DNA from 4 places in the Atlantibacter sp. genome. Region 4 is predicted to be linked to each of the others. Evidence: predicted binding sites of a transcription regulator. Region 4 holds the regulator's gene; each other region holds the start of a gene.
The links. The regulator PurR, encoded in region 4, represses purine synthesis genes. The targets are predictions, from matches to a motif close to CANGCAAACGTTTGCNTG.
Positions count from the first base shown of each region.

Region 1 (4,212 bases), on a different contig from region 4:
AACCCAGTTGGTGACGTTACGTCACAGCCTGTTGAAAATGATGGGTGAAAAGGATGAAACCTCAGATACGGTGCAGCTCCAGCCCGCCGCCGGGAAATTACGGGTGATCAATTGCCCGCAGGTGGAATCGATTTGCGACGCGGAAGAGATCCTGATTTGGTCGGTCGCCGTCTCACCCGCTATCGAGAAACTGACGCTCTGGCAATACCACCAGCAGAACTGGAAAATCCTGCCGGACATCCCCAGCCGCCGCAACGATGAGGCTTCTCGCCTGATGCGTTTTACCAGTCTGCCGACAGAAAAAGTTCATATACTCAATACTTCGCATTCCGTAACGTCAGGGAGTCATCATGTCTGAATCGCTAAAAGTTGTGACATTACTGGGGAGCCTGCGTAAGGGCTCATTTAACGCCATGGTTGCGCGTACGCTGCCGAAGCTGGCACCAGCAGGAATGAACATCACCGCGCTGCCGACTATCGCCGACATTCCACTATACGACGCCGATATCCAGCAGGGCGAAGGCTTTCCGCAAAGTGTGGAAGCGATAGCAGCCCAAATCCGCGACGCCGATGGCGTGGTGATTGTCACCCCGGAATATAATTATTCGGTGCCGGGCGGCCTAAAGAACGCCATCGACTGGCTGTCGCGCCTGCCCAACCAGCCGCTGGCGGGCAAGCCGGTATTGATCCAGACCAGCTCAATGGGTGCCATTGGCGGCGCGCGCTGCCAGTATCATCTGCGCCAGATCCTGGTATTCCTCGACGCCATGGTGATGAACAAGCCGGAATTTATGGGCGGGGTGATTCAGAACAAGGTGGATACCCAGACGGGTGAAGTAATTGACCAGAGCACCCTGGACCATCTGACCGGGCAGTTAACGGCGTTTGGCGAGTATATTCAGCGAGTGCGTAACTGAAGTGAAAAGGGCCAGCAATGCTGGCCCTTGTTGATTAATGCGCGTCAATAAACACGATTTTCAGGGTGAACAGCAGCGCCACCACCACCACACAGGCGCTCAGGTCACGTAAACGACCGGTGAACACTTTCATCACGCAGTAGGAGATAAAGCCCAGCGCGATGCCTTCCGTGATAGAAAAGCTAAACGGCATCATCACGGCGGTGATAAACGCCGGAACCGCTTCCGTCAGGTCATCCCACTTCACGCGCGCCAGGCTTGAAGTCATCAGCACGCCCACGTAAATCAGGGCACCTGCCGCCGCATAGCCCGGTACCATGCCCGCCAGCGGTGACAGGAAAATCACCAGCAGGAACAGAAAGCCGACGATCACTGCGGTGAGGCCGGTACGGCCACCCACGGAAACGCCGGAAGACGATTCAATGTAAGCGGTCACTGACGACGTACCGATAAACGAACCAGTCACCGACGAGATACTGTCCACATACAGCGCCTGTTTCATGCGCGGGAAGCGGCCTTTTTCATCGGTCAGGCCTGCTTTATCCGTCACGCCAATCAGCGTACCGGAGGAGTCAAACAGGTTAACCAGCATAAACGAGAAAATCACCCCAGCCAGGCCGATGTTCAGCGAGCCTGCCAGATCAACCTGACCCACCACACTCATCACGTTCGGCGGCGCGGAAACAATCCCGTGGTACTGCACATCGCCCAGCATCCAGCCCAGCAGAGTGGTAACAACAATAGAGACCAGCACCGCAGCGTGAATATTACGCGACGCCAGAACAGCGATGATAAAGAAGCCCAGCGCACCCAGCAGCGTGGAATGGGAGGTCAGATTGCCGATAGTGACCAGCGTTTCCGGGTTCGCCACAATAATCCCGGCATTTTTCAGGCCCATCATGCCGATAAACAGACCGATACCGCTGGTGATGCCCACACGCAGGCTGACCGGAATATTGGCAATCATCCAGTAACGCACACGGAAAATAGTCAGGATCAGCAGGCCGACCGCGCCCCAGAAAATCGCGCCCATGCCGATTTGCCAGGAAAGCCCCATCGCGCCAACCACCACAAATGCGAAAAAGGCATTAAGACCCATCGCCGGTGCCAGCGCCACCGGCAGGTTGGCAAATAAGCCCATCAAAATACTGCCGAAGGCGGCAATCAGACAGGTGGTAACAAAGACGGCGCTGGTATCCATGCCAGCCGCGCCCAGAATCTGCGGGTTAACAAAAACGATATACACCATCGTCAGGAAAGTCGTGATACCGGCAATCACTTCGGTACGGGCGGTTGTGCCGTGTTCACGCAGTTTAAACACGCGCTCAAGCACCCCCGGTTGCGAAGCCGGAGTAGCGTTTTGTTGGCTCATTATCAGTTTCCGAACATGAGGAGGGAAAATTCGCCGGTTATCCTATACCAAAAAAGCGTCAGTTTGACGGCTATCACAGACTTTTTTTCATTGATTTTGCTTAGACGGGATCGTTTGCGCGGCGCAAAAATTTGCGCAATCAGGTAAAATGCTGTTTCATTCTTAACAAAGGAAACGGCATGTCCCGGATTGATGCGGTATTTTTTGACTGTGATGGCACGTTGGTCGACAGTGAAGTGATCTGCTCTAAAGCTTACGTGCATATGTTTGCGCAATATGGCATCCAGCTCGATCTGGAGGAGGTACATAAGACCTTCAAGGGGATAAAGCTCTACGAGATCATCGATACCATCAGCAATCAGCACGGCGTGAATCTGAACAAAGCCGATCTGGAAGCCGTGTATCGCGCCGAAGTTGCCAGACTGTTTGAGAGCGAACTGGTAGAAATTGAAGGCGCAGCGGAATTGCTGAAAAAGATGAAAGTGCCGATGTGTATCGTCTCTAACGGCCCGGTCACCAAAATGCAGCACTCACTGGGTAAAACCGGCATGCTCGACCACTTCCCGGATCTGCTGTACAGCGGGTATGACATTCAACGCTGGAAGCCGGACCCGGCGATTATGCACCACGCGGCCGATGCGATGCAGGTCGATGTGAAAAACTGCGTGCTGGTAGATGACTCGTCAGCGGGCGCGATGGCCGGTGTGGCGGCGGGCATGGAGGTGTACTACTTCTGCGCAGATCCGCATAACAAGCCGATCGACCACCCGAAAGTGACGTCGTTTACCGCGCTGTCGCAGCTGCCTGAACTGTGGCGCGCGCGCGGTTGGGATATTACTGAATAGTCTGAATGAAAAACGCCAGCGGACGCTGGCGTTATTGTTTTACTCTTTCGGGTCTTTGCCCGCTAGCAGCTTATCCAGCTCATCCCCGCCGACGTGACGGAAATCCTGGCCCTTCACGAAGTAGAAAATGTATTCGCAAATATTCTGGCAGCGGTCGCCGATACGCTCGATAGAGCGGGCGCAGAACAGGGCGGTCAGTACGCTTGGGATGGTGCGCGAATCTTCCATCATATAGGTCATCAACTGACGCACGATGCCCTCATACTCCTGGTCCACTTTTTTATCTTCGCGGTAAATCCGTACCGCTTCGTCCAGATCCATACGGGCGAAGGCGTCCAGCACATCGTGCAGCATCTGAACGGTATGGCGGCCCAGGGATTCCAGGCTCACTAACAGCGGCTGATGCTGTTGGGAGAATTTCTCCAGCGCGGTGCGGCAAATCTTGTCAGCCACGTCACCAATGCGCTCCAGCTCGGCGATGGTCTTGATGATCGCCATCACCAGGCGCAGGTCGCTGGCGGTGGGCTGGCGTTTAGCAATGATGCGCACGCAGGCTTCATCAATGGCGACTTCCATCATGTTGACCTGCTGGTCGCCGTCAATAACGCGCTTCGCCAGCTCGCCGTCCTGATTGTGCATAGCGGTAATTGCGTCAGAGAGCTGTTGTTCCACCAGCCCGCCCATCGTCATCACCTGGGTGCGGATATGTTCCAGCTCCGCATTAAACTGACCGGAAATATGTTTGTTGAGATTCAGATTGTCCATGGTTAACTCCCCATCAACCGTAGCGGCCAGTAATGTAATCTTCCGTTTGCTTCATCTTCGGCTTGGTAAAGATGTCATCCGTGTTGCTGAACTCGATCAATTCGCCAAGATACATAAACGCAGTATGGTCAGAACAACGCGCTGCCTGCTGCATGTTGTGCGTCACGATAACCACGGTGTAATCCTGCTTCAGCTCGGTGATCAACTCTTCAATACGGCCCGTTGAGATTGGGTCGAGCGCCGAACAGGGTTCATCCAGCAACAGGACTTCCGGGCGGATGGCAATACCGCGCGCGATGCACAAACGCTGCTG
Region 1 is NZ_DAMBQK010000026.1:33,758-37,969, reverse strand. It holds gene RT120_RS18725 (hypothetical protein) at 1-358, shown strand, start outside; gene RT120_RS18720 (NADPH-dependent FMN reductase) at 351-917, shown strand; gene RT120_RS18715 (NCS2 family permease) at 952-2,289, opposite strand; gene yieH (6-phosphogluconate phosphatase) at 2,469-3,134, shown strand; gene phoU (phosphate signaling complex protein PhoU) at 3,174-3,899, opposite strand; gene pstB (phosphate ABC transporter ATP-binding protein PstB) at 3,913-4,212, opposite strand, start outside.
Region 1: RT120_RS18715 (NCS2 family permease) is a predicted target of PurR. The motif match lies at 2,393-2,410, and genes of this name have one in related genera.

Region 2 (4,212 bases), on a different contig from region 4:
TATCGGTACTGCGTCGTCTATCTACGTGGCGTCCGCGCTGGCGTTGAAACTGGGTATGAAGCGCGAGCATCTGATCCAGCAGAAAGTGGAGAAAGAGGGCGCCGACCAGCCTTCGATTCTGCCTTAATGCGTACAGCGTGAATAAAATCCCGGCCAACTGGCCGGGATTTTTTTTGCCTGTTTGCAGCGCTTTGTTTACTGTGGATCGGCCAGAATTATAAGACCTGATTACACGGAGCGCTTTGCAATGACCGAACCACGCCGCATCGTTGTCAAAAATATCCCCCAGCCGGAATGCTGGCAGGCCGTACCGTCCGTTACCCTGACGGATGCCACGCTGAAATTACGTAAAGCCAGGGTGCTTGAACGCATGGCGCAACTTTCGCTGGACACGCTGGTTGTCTATGCCGATAAAGAGCACGGCGCGAATTTCGAATACCTGACCGGGTTTATCCCGCGCTTTGAAGAGGCGCTGCTGGTGTTGCATCAGGATGGCGAAGCGGTACTGGTGCTGGGCAATGAAAACCTCAAGCTGGCCGCCCACGCCCGGCTGGCAAACCGCGTGGTGCCTGCGCCGTGGTTCTCGTTGCCCAACCAGCCGATGACCAACACGACGCCGCTGCCGGAAACCCTGCGTTTAGCGGGCCTGGCAGAGAAAAAACGCATCGGCGTGGCGGGCTGGAAACTGTTTACCAGCGAGTATGATGACAATACTCAACTCTTCGATTTACCGTCGTTTATTGTTGATTCGCTGCGCGCAGCGGTAACGCCCGATGGCATTCTGACCAACGCCACCGGCGTGTTTATCTCCCCGGCCAACGGGGCTCGCATCGTGAACAACGCCAATGAACTCGCGCACTACGAATACGGCGCTAACCTCGCCTCAACGGCAATTCTTAGCGCGCTTAATGCCATCGAGCCGGGTAAGACCGAAAAGCAGATCGGCGCGCTGCTGGCGGCGGAAGGGCAGGCCAACAACGTAATTATGATTGCCGCGACCGGGGACCGCTTTGACAGCGCCAACCTTTACCCCAGTGACAAAGTGATTCAGCGTGGTGATAAATTTTCCCTAACCACCAGCTACAAAGGGGGGCTAAGCAGCCGCGCCGCCTATGTGGTCGCGAATCAAACCGAGCTGACACCTGCGGTTGCAGACTATCTTGACATGGTGGCAATCCCTTATTATCGCGCGGTAGTAGGCTGGCTTGAGCGGATGCGCGTCGGGGTTACCGGCGGGGAAATTTACCAGCTAATCGAAAAATTGTTGCCGAAAAGCGATTATCACTGGCACCTGAATCCCGGTCATTTAGTGGCGGATGAAGAGTGGATGTGTTCACCGATTACGCCTGATTCAACCATCGCGTTAGCCAGCGGTATGCTGTTACAGATTGACATTATCCCGTCGCGGGCAGGGTACGCGGGAGCCAGCATTGAAGATACCGTGGCGCTTGCCGATGCGGCGCTACGTGAAGAGTTGGCAAGGGATTACCCGGCGGTGTGGGCACGCATTATCGCACGGCGCGATTACATACAGCGTTATCTGGGGATTCCACTTTCTGCGGATGTGTTGCCGTTATCCAATACAGTCGGGTATTTGCGCCCGTGGCTGCTGGATAAAACCTTAGCGTTAAGCTGCGCGGAGTGAAGAAACGCCGGTCATAGTATGACCGGCGTAACAATTTAGAAGTTGTAACCCACAACCAGATAGCCACCCCAACCGGTGGATTTCACGTTGAACGGACCGTTGCCGAAGTTCAGCTCAGCGTCATCCGCCCACTGGCCGCCGTTGTGCCAGTAACGCGCTACGACCGCATAGTGGAAGTGATCGTAGTTCAGCGACAGGATGTGGCTGGACGCAATCGAGTTGTTGGTACGGGCTTTGTTGCCGTTCAGGTCGCGGAAATCTTTGTCGCCCAGTTCGGAACCCCAGTCAAAGTTGGTGAAGCCGATATAGTTCAGGTTGCCGCCCCACAGCGGGGTGATCGGCACAAAGTATTTCACTTTGAAACGGTAGCCATCCCACTCGTTTTCGTTCGCTGCGCCGTAGTTCTGCCACTGGTATTTGGCATACACGTTCATGGACAGGCTCATCGGCAGGCCGGTTTCGATATCGGTACCTAAACCCATATACCACGTGCTCTGGCGGCCAGAGGCGTTGCGGCCCATGTCGTAGATATAGTTGTTAGCGAAATACCACTCTTTAAACGGACCAAACGCCAGGCTGGTGTCGGTCAGTTTGTCGATAGAAAAGCGCGGTTCGATTTCCATAAACAGCGGAGAACCGTGGTTCCAGATACCGCGCGCATTGCTGTCGCCACCGAAGAAGCGCGGCGCATCCACATAGCCGTAGAAATCGAACCAGTCTTTTTTGGCGAACGCTTCGTATTCCAGATAGGTGTCGTTACGCAGCTGCGGTCCGAAACGGGTGTGATAACTGCCCACCACATTGACGCTCTGATGCCACCAGTCAGACAGGTATTCAGGTTTATTGGTTTCTTCCGCGCTGGAAGAGAAAGAAGCGGAAAGCGCCAGTGCCGCACCGGCAGCTAAAACAATTTTTTTCATGGTTATTGCCACTTTTAGATGAAATCCCCAACGGGAGATAAGGTATGTCGTACTCTCCCACCAGCCTGAACGGGAGATGTTATTCTGGTCACTATTATAGAAATCATTGCTCACAAAAATATGTGTTGTTTCACATTCCTGTCTTAAGCGTAAACGATTGCGTTCACGTTTATACACATTCGGCAATAGGATTCTATCCGAACATAGAAGTGGTGAATAATAAAAAGCGGTTTTAGATGTGAAAAAAGTAACAAGGCCGGGGCGATCCGGCCTGAGGGGTATTACATAGCGGGCGCTTGCAGCGGCTGGATGTCGTGAATACGGACAAAGCCTAACTGGTCGGGCGTAATGCCGTTAAGTTTGACGGGAACGGAGACATCGCTGGGGGCCAGGATGCTGGCCGGCGCGCTGAACTGCTGATTCTGCACGTTCACTTCCTGGTAGCTTTCGGTGGTGCCCTGCAACTGGCCCCATTCGATAGTGCCGGTAAACGCCGGAAACGGGGTGCTGGATTCGCCCTCGATGCGCAGCGTGGCAACCGTACCGCTGGCATCCGCCGCGACATTCGCCAGCGACATTTTCATCATCCCCAACTGGCTGTTTAACCGTGCCGGGGTATTTGCGCCAGGCAGTAAGTAAACGCCGCTTTGCGAACGGGCGTTAAGGGCGTTTTGCTGGGTGATCTTAATGGTCTCCTGCTGCAGCTTGCCCATTTCTTTATTAAGTGTGCTGACGCTATTGTGCATCTGACGGACTTCACTTTGCGGTGCGCAGGCGGCGAGCAATAATGGCGTAACGAGGAACAAAGATGTGTAAGCGGTTCTCATAGTGACGATCCTGTGTGTTTTTAATGCATTAATGCTAGCGCGCGCGCATAAAAATTCCTTCATCCCTTGTCTCAAAAGCGCTTCATCTTTGTTGTGGTGCCAGTTCAGGTTACACTAACCCTCAGTTAAATTATCTGTCAGGACGCGCTATGCATTGCCCATTCTGTTTCGCTGTGGATACCAAAGTCATTGACTCTCGCCTGGTTGGAGAAGGTTCGTCGGTGCGCCGTCGCCGTCAGTGCCTGGTGTGCCATGAACGCTTCACGACCTTTGAAGTGGCGGAACTGGTGATGCCCCGCGTGATCAAAAGCAATGACGTCCGCGAGCCGTTTAACGAAGACAAACTGAGAAGCGGCTTTCAAAAGGCGCTGGAGAAGCGTCCGGTCAGCGCCGATGACGTCGAAATGGCGGTTAACCATATCAAATCGCAGTTGCGCGCCACCGGGGAGCGTGAAATCCCCAGCAAAATGATTGGCAACCTGGTAATGGAACAGCTGAAAAAGCTTGATAAGGTCGCCTACATTCGCTTCGCCTCTGTATACCGCAGTTTCGAAGATATCCGTGAATTCGGCGAAGAGATCGCCCGCTTGCAGGATTAAGCCCAATGCAGGATGAGATTTTCATGGCGCGGGCGCTGAAACTGGCGCAGCGTGGTCGTTTTACCACTTCTCCTAATCCCAACGTCGGCTGCGTGATTGTGCGCGACGGCGAAATCGTGGGTGAAGGTTTTCACTATCGCGCCGGAGAGCCGCACGCCGAAGTGCATGCGCTGCGGATGGCGGGCGAAAAAGCCCGTGGCGCGACCGCCTATGTCACCCTT
Region 2 is NZ_DAMBQK010000033.1:23,039-27,250, forward strand. It holds gene secF (protein translocase subunit SecF) at 1-127, shown strand, start outside; gene RT120_RS20475 (M24 family metallopeptidase) at 248-1,645, shown strand; gene RT120_RS20480 (nucleoside-specific channel-forming protein Tsx) at 1,681-2,565, opposite strand; gene RT120_RS20485 (DUF3251 domain-containing protein) at 2,847-3,392, opposite strand; gene nrdR (transcriptional regulator NrdR) at 3,542-3,991, shown strand; gene ribD (bifunctional diaminohydroxyphosphoribosylaminopyrimidine deaminase/5-amino-6-(5-phosphoribosylamino)uracil reductase RibD) at 3,997-4,212, shown strand, end outside.
Region 2: RT120_RS20480 (nucleoside-specific channel-forming protein Tsx) is a predicted target of PurR. The motif match lies at 2,712-2,729, and genes of this name have one in related genera.

Region 3 (4,212 bases), on a different contig from region 4:
AGTAATAATTATCGGTACGCGTATCGCCATGCAGGGTCATGGTGTGAGGTACTGCTTTTGCTTTTGGTGGCATAACGCTCAACTTTTAGGTTAACACCCTTATAAGGTTGGCAAAAACCCCGCGCCTTGCAAGCGTAACGCCACCAAACCAGGCGTTATCCTGGTGAAACGTCGCGTTTGCTGACCGCGATATCGCGCTCCACGTCGGCGCGCACATCTTCGGGAATGCCCAGTGCATCGCCCAACGCGTTCAGGTAGCTGCGCTCCATAAAGTGATCGGCGTTGATGGCGGCACAGCTGAGAAAATAGAGCTCCAGCGCCTCTTCTTCATTCTGGATCCCCTCGGCAAGACGCGCCGGATCGAGGGGTTGATCGAGGGCCTGTTCAACGAATGCGCGGCCTTCGTCTTCGATACCGGCATCGTGCAGATGTTGGTCAATCGCCTGACGCTCCTCGTCGTCAATATGTCCATCGCTTTTCGCGGCGAACACCAGAGCCAGAATTAACCGTTCGGTTCGCTTATCAATGGGCGACGCCTGTTGGCCGTACTGAGGTTGATCTTGATGGGCTGCCCGGATGCGGTCCTGGTATTTATTCCACAATACCGTGCCGGCTACCGCACCGCCGCCAGCGAGCAGCGCGCCGCCACCGAATTTCGCCAGCAGCTTACGTGACGATTTATTTGCCACCAGCAGCCCTGCCAGGCCACCCAACGCGCCAGGGCTAAGCAGTTTCGATAACCCTTGCCCCTGCGATAACCCTTTACCCTGTTCCCCCAACAGTGACTGAAGATGTTTAAGCCAGTTCGCCATATGTACTCCCACAGTAAAAGTCTCACTTGTGAGCGTAAGCGAAGGGATGTCAAGAAGTGTGGGGACAGGCTAAGGAAAGGAAAATAATCGGCAAGGGCCAGGCCCTTGCGCGTGATTAAGGACGGTATTCTGCCGTCTGTTTTTTGCAATCAACTTGCACAGTGTAATGAATGTCGGCTCGCATGCCGCGTACCGTCAGGGGAACGGTCCATTTATCATCGCCGCCTTTCACGGCTTCAGGATTGACCCAGGCGACCGGATCGGCCTGGCCGAGTTTTTCCTGGTCGTCTGCCCAGCGGGCAATGCGGTTCTGGAGATAGTCGCGTTTCACGCTGGCTGAAATACCTTGCGCATCCAACCCTTCACAGCCGGTAAACTTCACATTGCGAGATTCCTGGGGCGCGGCATGGAGCCCCACGGAAAATAGCGCCACCAGCGCCAGTAACCCTTTTTTCATCAGATGCCCTCCGTTGTTAATACCACAGAAAGCCTGGTACAAAACAACCGAAGCGCAAGGGATGATGGCGCGTGTCCCGGTGAAAAGTGCAGCTGAACCGACGGGCTTATGCCGCTTTCGATTTACGCCCGCTGGCGATCGCTTCCACTTTCGGGTCGGCGTCCGGCTTTACGTCGGTTGCGCCTTCCTGCGGCATTTGCCCGGTACGCAGAACCTGCGCCAGGGTATCTTTGTGTTCAGCCAGCCACAGCGACAGTGGCTCGAGCTGGGTTTCCTCAAGGTTTACCGGCGCGCTTTGCAGCCAGGACTCAAGGGTCTGTGCTAAGTCGAGCATTTTGTCGTATGCGTCGGCTTCTTTTTTGTTGGCAAAAGACATTTTCTCTTTCCCTTCCCTGACCACAACGTAGTGAATTTCAACAGCCATCATGATGCCTCTTTAACTGGATATGCATACAGTATATCAGAGCCTGAAAGAAAAATCAAAATCGCGCACCTGCCTGCGCAATCGTTTTCGTATATACTGGCGGCCTCTTTTTTGGTCCAGGAATCTCGTTATGTTGACAGTAGGAACCGCGCTTCGCCCGGCAGCCACCCGCGTGATGCTGCTCGGCTCAGGGGAATTAGGCAAAGAAGTGGCGATTGAATGCCAGAGGCTCGGTCTTGAAGTGATCGCCGTAGACAGATATCCCAACGCCCCGGCCATGCATGTCGCCCATCGCAGTTACGCCATAAACATGCTGGATGCCGCGGCGTTGAAAGCGCTGGTCGAGCAGGAAAATCCTGACTTCATCGTGCCGGAAATTGAAGCTATCGCCACCGATACGCTGATTGAATTAGAGCAGCAGGGCCAGCGCGTTGTACCCTGCGCCCGCGCCGCTAAACTCACCATGAACCGCGAAGGCATTCGCCGCCTGGCGGCAGAAGAGCTGGGCCTGCCGACATCGGACTACCGCTTTGCCGATAGCGAAAGCGATTTCCTGACGGCGGTGGACGAGATCGGCCTGCCGTGCATTGTGAAGCCGGTGATGAGCTCCTCCGGCAAGGGACAAAGCTTTATTTGCCAGCGGGAACAACTGGCGGACGCATGGCAGTACGCCCAACAGGGTGGCCGCGCCGGGGCTGGAAAAGTGATCGTAGAAGGGGTGGTGAATTTTGATTTTGAAATCACCCTGCTGACCGTGAGCGCCGTGGACGGCGTGCACTTCTGCGCGCCGGTGGGCCATCGCCAGCAAGACGGCGATTATCGCGAATCCTGGCAGCCGCAGCAGATGAGCGAACGGGCGCTGAAGCGCGCCCAGGACGTGGCGGAAAAAGTGGTGCTGGCATTAGGCGGCTATGGCCTGTTCGGGGTCGAGCTGTTTGTCTGCGGCGATGAGGTGGTGTTTAGCGAAGTGTCGCCCCGCCCGCACGATACCGGCATGGTGACGCTGATCAGCCAGGATCTGTCAGAGTTCGCCCTGCATGTGCGCGCGTTTTTAGGCTTGCCCGTGGGCGGCATTCGTCAGTACGGCCCTGCCGCATCGGCGGTGATCCTGCCGCAGCTGACCAGCGATAACGTGCGTTTTAGCAATATTGACGCCGCCGTGGGTGCCGGGGTGCAGGTACGGTTATTTGGCAAGCCGGATATTCAGGGATCGCGCCGTCTGGGCGTGGCGCTGGCCTGCGCAGACGATGTTGAAACCGCCATCGAATGCGCTACAGCCGCAGCGTCGGCAGTGCAGGTAGAAGGCTAAAACAACAAAGGCAGGCTTGCGCCTGCCTACTTCACGTCTGTCAATTACTGCTGCGCGCCTTCTACTGCTTCGCGCGCCAGTTTAGTGATGCGATCCCAGTCGCCCGCTTCCATCGCGTCTGCCGGTACCAGCCAGGAGCCGCCGATGCACAGCACGCTTTTCAGCGCCAGGTAATCACGATAGTTAGCCGGGGTGATGCCGCCGGTCGGGCAGAAACGCACCTGAGAGAACGGGCCAGCAATGGCCTGTAGCGCTTTAGTACCGCCGTTGGCTTCTGCCGGGAAGAATTTGAACTCTTTCAGGCCGTAATCCATACCCAGCATCAGTTCAGAAACGGTGCTGATACCCGGGATCAACGGGATGGAGCCTTCGGTTGCGGCTTTCAGCAACGGCTCGGTCAGACCCGGGCTGATGGCGAACTGCGCACCCGCTTCAGTCACTTCCGCCAGTTGAGCCGCGTTGATCACGGTGCCCGCACCGATAATCGCGTCCGGCACTTCTTTAGCGATGGCGCGGATAGCGTCCATGGCACAGGGAGTACGCAGGGTCACTTCCAGCACGCGCACACCGCCTGCAATCAGCGCTTTCGCCAGCGGTACGGCATGTTCCAGTTTGTTAATCACAATTACCGGCACAACCGGACCGGATTTCAGGATCTGTTCAGCACTAGTTTTCCAGCTTTTCATCAGAGCATCTCTCTCGCCATAGTGAATTCAGTGAAGCCTTTAAAAACGAATACAGGTTGCGCCCTGCTCGGCGCCGGACAAATTCTCGCGCAATGCGCCGAACATCTCACGGCCGGTGCCCACGCGTTGCGGGCTAAGGTCCGGCTGGAACGGCGCGCGTTGGGCCAGTTCCGCTTCATCGACCAGCAGCGTCAGCTCGCCCGTTTGTCCGTTTACGCGGATCGGGTCGCCATTGCGTACTTTCGCCAGCAAGCCGCCGTCATAAGCTTCTGGCGTGACATGGATGGCAGAAGGCACTTTGCCGGACGCGCCGGAGAGGCGGCCATCGGTCACTAACGCAATTTTGAAACGGCGGTCCAATAATACACCAAGCGGAGGCATAAGTTTATGTAATTCTGGCATCCCGTTAGCTTTTGGCCCCTGATGGCGCACCACTACTACGCAATCTTTCTCCAGAAGGCCCGCTTCGAACGCAGGCAATACGTCATGCTGGCTCTCAAACACTACCGCTGGCGCTTCGATAA
Region 3 is NZ_DAMBQK010000036.1:11,388-15,599, reverse strand. It holds gene ptrB (oligopeptidase B) at 1-73, opposite strand, end outside; gene RT120_RS20985 (DUF533 domain-containing protein) at 156-812, opposite strand; gene yebF (protein YebF) at 928-1,272, opposite strand; gene RT120_RS20975 (YebG family protein) at 1,376-1,693, opposite strand; gene purT (formate-dependent phosphoribosylglycinamide formyltransferase) at 1,824-3,002, shown strand; gene RT120_RS20965 (bifunctional 4-hydroxy-2-oxoglutarate aldolase/2-dehydro-3-deoxy-phosphogluconate aldolase) at 3,047-3,688, opposite strand; gene edd (phosphogluconate dehydratase) at 3,728-4,212, opposite strand, start outside.
Region 3: purT (formate-dependent phosphoribosylglycinamide formyltransferase) is a predicted target of PurR. The motif match lies at 1,768-1,785, and genes of this name have one in related genera.

Region 4 (4,212 bases):
CGTCATGAAGCTGAGCGACGGCGCATCGGCATGGTGCGACGGCGCGCGCGGTTTCAGGCGCAGCGCCGGGATCATCAATACCAGGGTGACGGCAAACAGCACCAGGAAAATCACTTTCCAGTCGAAATGATGCAGCAGCCAGCTGCCTAACAGCGGGGCGAGAGCAGGCGACAGCGCCACCAGCGGCATAATGGTGGCGAAAATGCGGTTGGTGCGGGTCGCCGGATAATAATCGGTGACCAGCGCCTGCCAGGTTACGGCAGCGGCACAGACGCCTACCGCCTGGACAAAGCGCAGCGCCAGCAGCATGGCGGCATTGTCTACCCACAGCATGCCCAGACAGCCCACGGCGAAAATGCTCAGGCCAGCCAGTAAAATCGGTTTACGACCATAGCGGTCAGACAATGGCCCCCACGCCAGTTGCGCAACGGCAAACCCGGCCAGGAACAAACTCAGGCTGGCGCTGACGGCGGACGCCTCAGTGCCCAAATCCTGTTGAATGGCGGCAAACGCCGGTAGATACATATCGGTAGCCAGGAAGCCCAGAACGCTTAACCCTGCCAGCCACACTAAAAAACCTCGTGAAGGACGCATGGTAATTCTCTTCTTTTTTGATCTGATAACGCTTATTACGGACGCAGGAGTGTACAAAAGTGCAATCGTCCTTGTGAAACGTTAATATTTGCACGTTCCTTTCAAATTTTTTGCAGGCAGAACATGTGGTCTGAATATTCACTGGAAGTGGTTGATGCGGTGGCGCGTAACGGCAGCTTCAGCGCGGCGGCGCAGGAACTGCACCGGGTGCCGTCGGCGGTGAGCTATACCGTTAAACAACTGGAAGAATGGCTGGCGGTTCCGCTATTTATCCGCCGTCACCGGGAAGTGGAGCTGACGCCTGCCGGGGCGTGGTTTTTAAAAGAGGGCCGTTCTGTTATCAGAAAAATGATGGTCACGCGCCAGCAATGCCAGCAGATCGCCAACGGTTGGCGCGGGCAGCTCTCTATTGCGGTCGATAATATCGTCAAACCGACGCGCACCCGCCAGCTAATCCTCGATTTCTATCGCCATTTCGACGATGTGGAACTGATTGTCGCCCAGGAAGTGTTTAACGGCGTGTGGGATGCGCTGTCGGACGGGCGCGTCGAGCTGGCGATTGGCGCGACCCAGGCGATCCCGGTGGGCGGACGGTTCGCGTTTCGCGATATGGGGCCGCTAAGCTGGCAGTGTGTGGTGAGCGCCAGCCATCCGCTGGCGGCGGAACCAACACCGCTCAGCGATGACCAACTGCGCCAGTGGCCGTCGCTGGTACTGGAAGATACCTCGCGCTCGTTGCCCAAGCGCACCACCTGGCTGCTGGATAATCAGCGCCGCGTAGTGGTGCCAGACTGGGCGACAGCGGTGGCGTGTTTAAACAACGGCTTGTGCGTCGGCATGGTGCCTGCGCATGTGGCGCACGACCCGGTGGTGGCAGGGCGCTGGAAAAAGCTGGAACTGGACGACCCGTTCCCGGACTCCCCGTGCTGCCTCACCTGGAAGCAGACCGATACTTCGCCTGCGCTGCTGTGGCTGCTGGATTATCTGGGCGATAGCGAAACGCTGAACCGGGAGTGGTTGATGGAGCCGGAATAACCGGCTCCAGGAAGATTAACGGCGGTAATCGCGGAACGGACCGTCCGCGACGGAGCGGCGTTCAATCAGGCGCGGATGCACTTCGATGGTTTGTGACTCTTCACGCTTATTCACGATGCGGTCGAGCAGCATATTAAACGCGGTTTCGCCCAGGGAATCTTTTGGCTGATGAATGGTGGTCAGCGCCGGGCTGAAATAGCGCGCGTTGCGCACATTGTCATAACCGATCACCGAAATATCCTGCGGCACCCGCAGGCCCATCTCATCGGCGGCGCAAATCGCGCCCATCGCCATCACATCGCCGCCGCAGAACACCGCAGTAGGGCGCGGCTGCTGTGAGAGGATCTGCTGCATGGCGCGATAACCTGATTCCGGCTCGAAATCACCCTGCACAATCCAGTTTTCCGGCACGCTGATTTGCACTTCTTCCAGCGCTTTCAGGAAACCGGCCAGACGGCCCGCGCCGGTGTTACGTTCCAGCGGACCGGGGATCACGCCGATTTCGCGGTGGCCGCGCTCAATCAGGTAGCGCCCGGCCATATAACCGCCCTGGAAAGCGTTATCGATCACCGAGTCGGTGAAGTCGGCTTTGGATTCGCCCCAGTCCATCACCACCATCGGAATATGGCGATACTCTTCCAGCATCGACAGCAGGGATTCCGGGTATTCGGAGCACATCACCAGTAAACCGTCGACGCGCTTTTGCGCCATCATCGACAGATAGGCGCGCTGTTTTTCCTGGTTGTTATGGGCGTTACCGAGGATCAGCGTATAGCCTTTGGTGAAACAACTGTTTTCCACGGCTTCGATAATTTCAGCAAAATAGGGCGCTTCGCTGCTGGTCGCCAGCAAACCGATAGACTTGGTGTGATTAACTTTTAAACTGCGCGCCACGGCGCTCGGGGAATAGTGCAATTCCTTGATGGCTGCCCAAACTGCATTGCGCGTTTCTTCCGCAACAAAGCGGGTTTTGTTAATCACATGCGACACAGTTGTAGTGGAAACGTTTGCGCGTTTAGCGACATCTTTTATTGTTGCCATTCTTGTTACTCCAGACCCTCTCCGAGCCCCTGTTCATCACAGGTTAAACGTTTGCCTATGCCAACCTCGGTCCGCAACATTTCGGTTGCAGTATGTCGGGGATTGCGACATTAAAAGGAGGGGGTCAATGGCTGGTGAAAAATAAGGTAGCGACGGATTTTGTCTGATCTTGCGCAAAAGGGGAAGAGGGAAAACGCATATCAGCTTAAATCCCGTGGTAATTTTGTCTGAATTTATGCAAAAATGATCTGCACACACTTTTAATGTGGGTAACAAGGAGAGCAAAAATGAGCACAGACCTGAAATTTTCTCTGGTGACGACCGTTATCGTGCTGGGACTGATTGTGGCAACCGGTTTAGTTGCGGTACTGAACTAAACAGAAATTGCATTTCGACCGCGTTTGGCAATTACAAACACCAGAAAATGGCTATTTTTTGGTGTTTGGTTCCCTTTCCTGGCTCCCACCTCTGTTTCACTTCATTATTCACATTTGCGCAAAAATCTTTTGCCAAAATGGTTACTTCCTTTCTGATGTGACAAATGTCACTCTTTGCTTCTTTTTTGCGACAGGTCGCCGTGTAGTAAACACACGTGAAGCGACACGATTTCTGGAATTCACCTATGAAAATAAATTATCCGTTGCTGGCGCTGGCTATCGGCGCGTTTGGGATCGGCACGACTGAGTTTTCACCGATGGGGCTGTTGCCCGTCATCGCCAAAGGTGTCGATGTCTCGATCCCCGCAGCCGGAATGCTCATCAGCGCCTATGCGGTGGGGGTGATGGTTGGCGCGCCGCTGATGACGCTGCTTTTGTCTCATCGCGCACGGCGCAGCGCGCTGATCTTCCTGATGGCGATTTTCACCCTCGGCAATGTGCTTTCCGCCATCGCGCCGGATTACGCCACTTTAATGGTCTCACGCATTATCACCAGCCTGAACCACGGCGCGTTTTTTGGCCTGGGGTCGGTGGTCGCGGCAAGCGTAGTGCCGAAGCATAAACAGGCCAGCGCGGTCGCCACGATGTTTATGGGCCTGACGATTGCCAATATCGGCGGCGTGCCTGCTGCCACATGGCTCGGCGAGACTATCGGCTGGCGGATGTCGTTCCTGGCGACGGCGGGCCTCGGTGTGATTTCGATGGTTAGCCTGTGGTTCTCGCTGCCGAAAGGCGGCGCAGGCGAACGCCCGGACGTGAAAAAAGAGTTATCGGTACTGATGCGTCCGCAGGTGGTCAGCGCACTGTTAACCACCGTCTTAGGCGCGGGGGCGATGTTTACGCTCTATACCTATATTTCGCCGGTATTGCAGCACGTTACCCACGCCACGCCGCTGTTTGTTACCGCGATGCTGGTGCTGATTGGCGTCGGTTTTTCCCTCGGCAACTGGCTGGGTGGCCGACTGGCGGATAAATCCGTGACCGGCACCCTGAAAGGCTTTTTACTGCTGCTGATCGTGATTATGGCCGCTATTCCGTGGCTGGCGCGCAGTGAATTTGGCGCGGCGCTGAGCATGGTGGTATGGGGCGCGGCGACCTTTGCGGT
Region 4 is NZ_DAMBQK010000009.1:30,132-34,343, reverse strand. It holds gene punC (purine nucleoside transporter PunC) at 1-594, opposite strand, end outside; gene punR (DNA-binding transcriptional activator PunR) at 718-1,629, shown strand; gene purR (HTH-type transcriptional repressor PurR) at 1,645-2,670, opposite strand; gene RT120_RS10320 (YnhF family membrane protein) at 2,958-3,047, shown strand; gene RT120_RS10315 (MFS transporter) at 3,293-4,212, shown strand, end outside.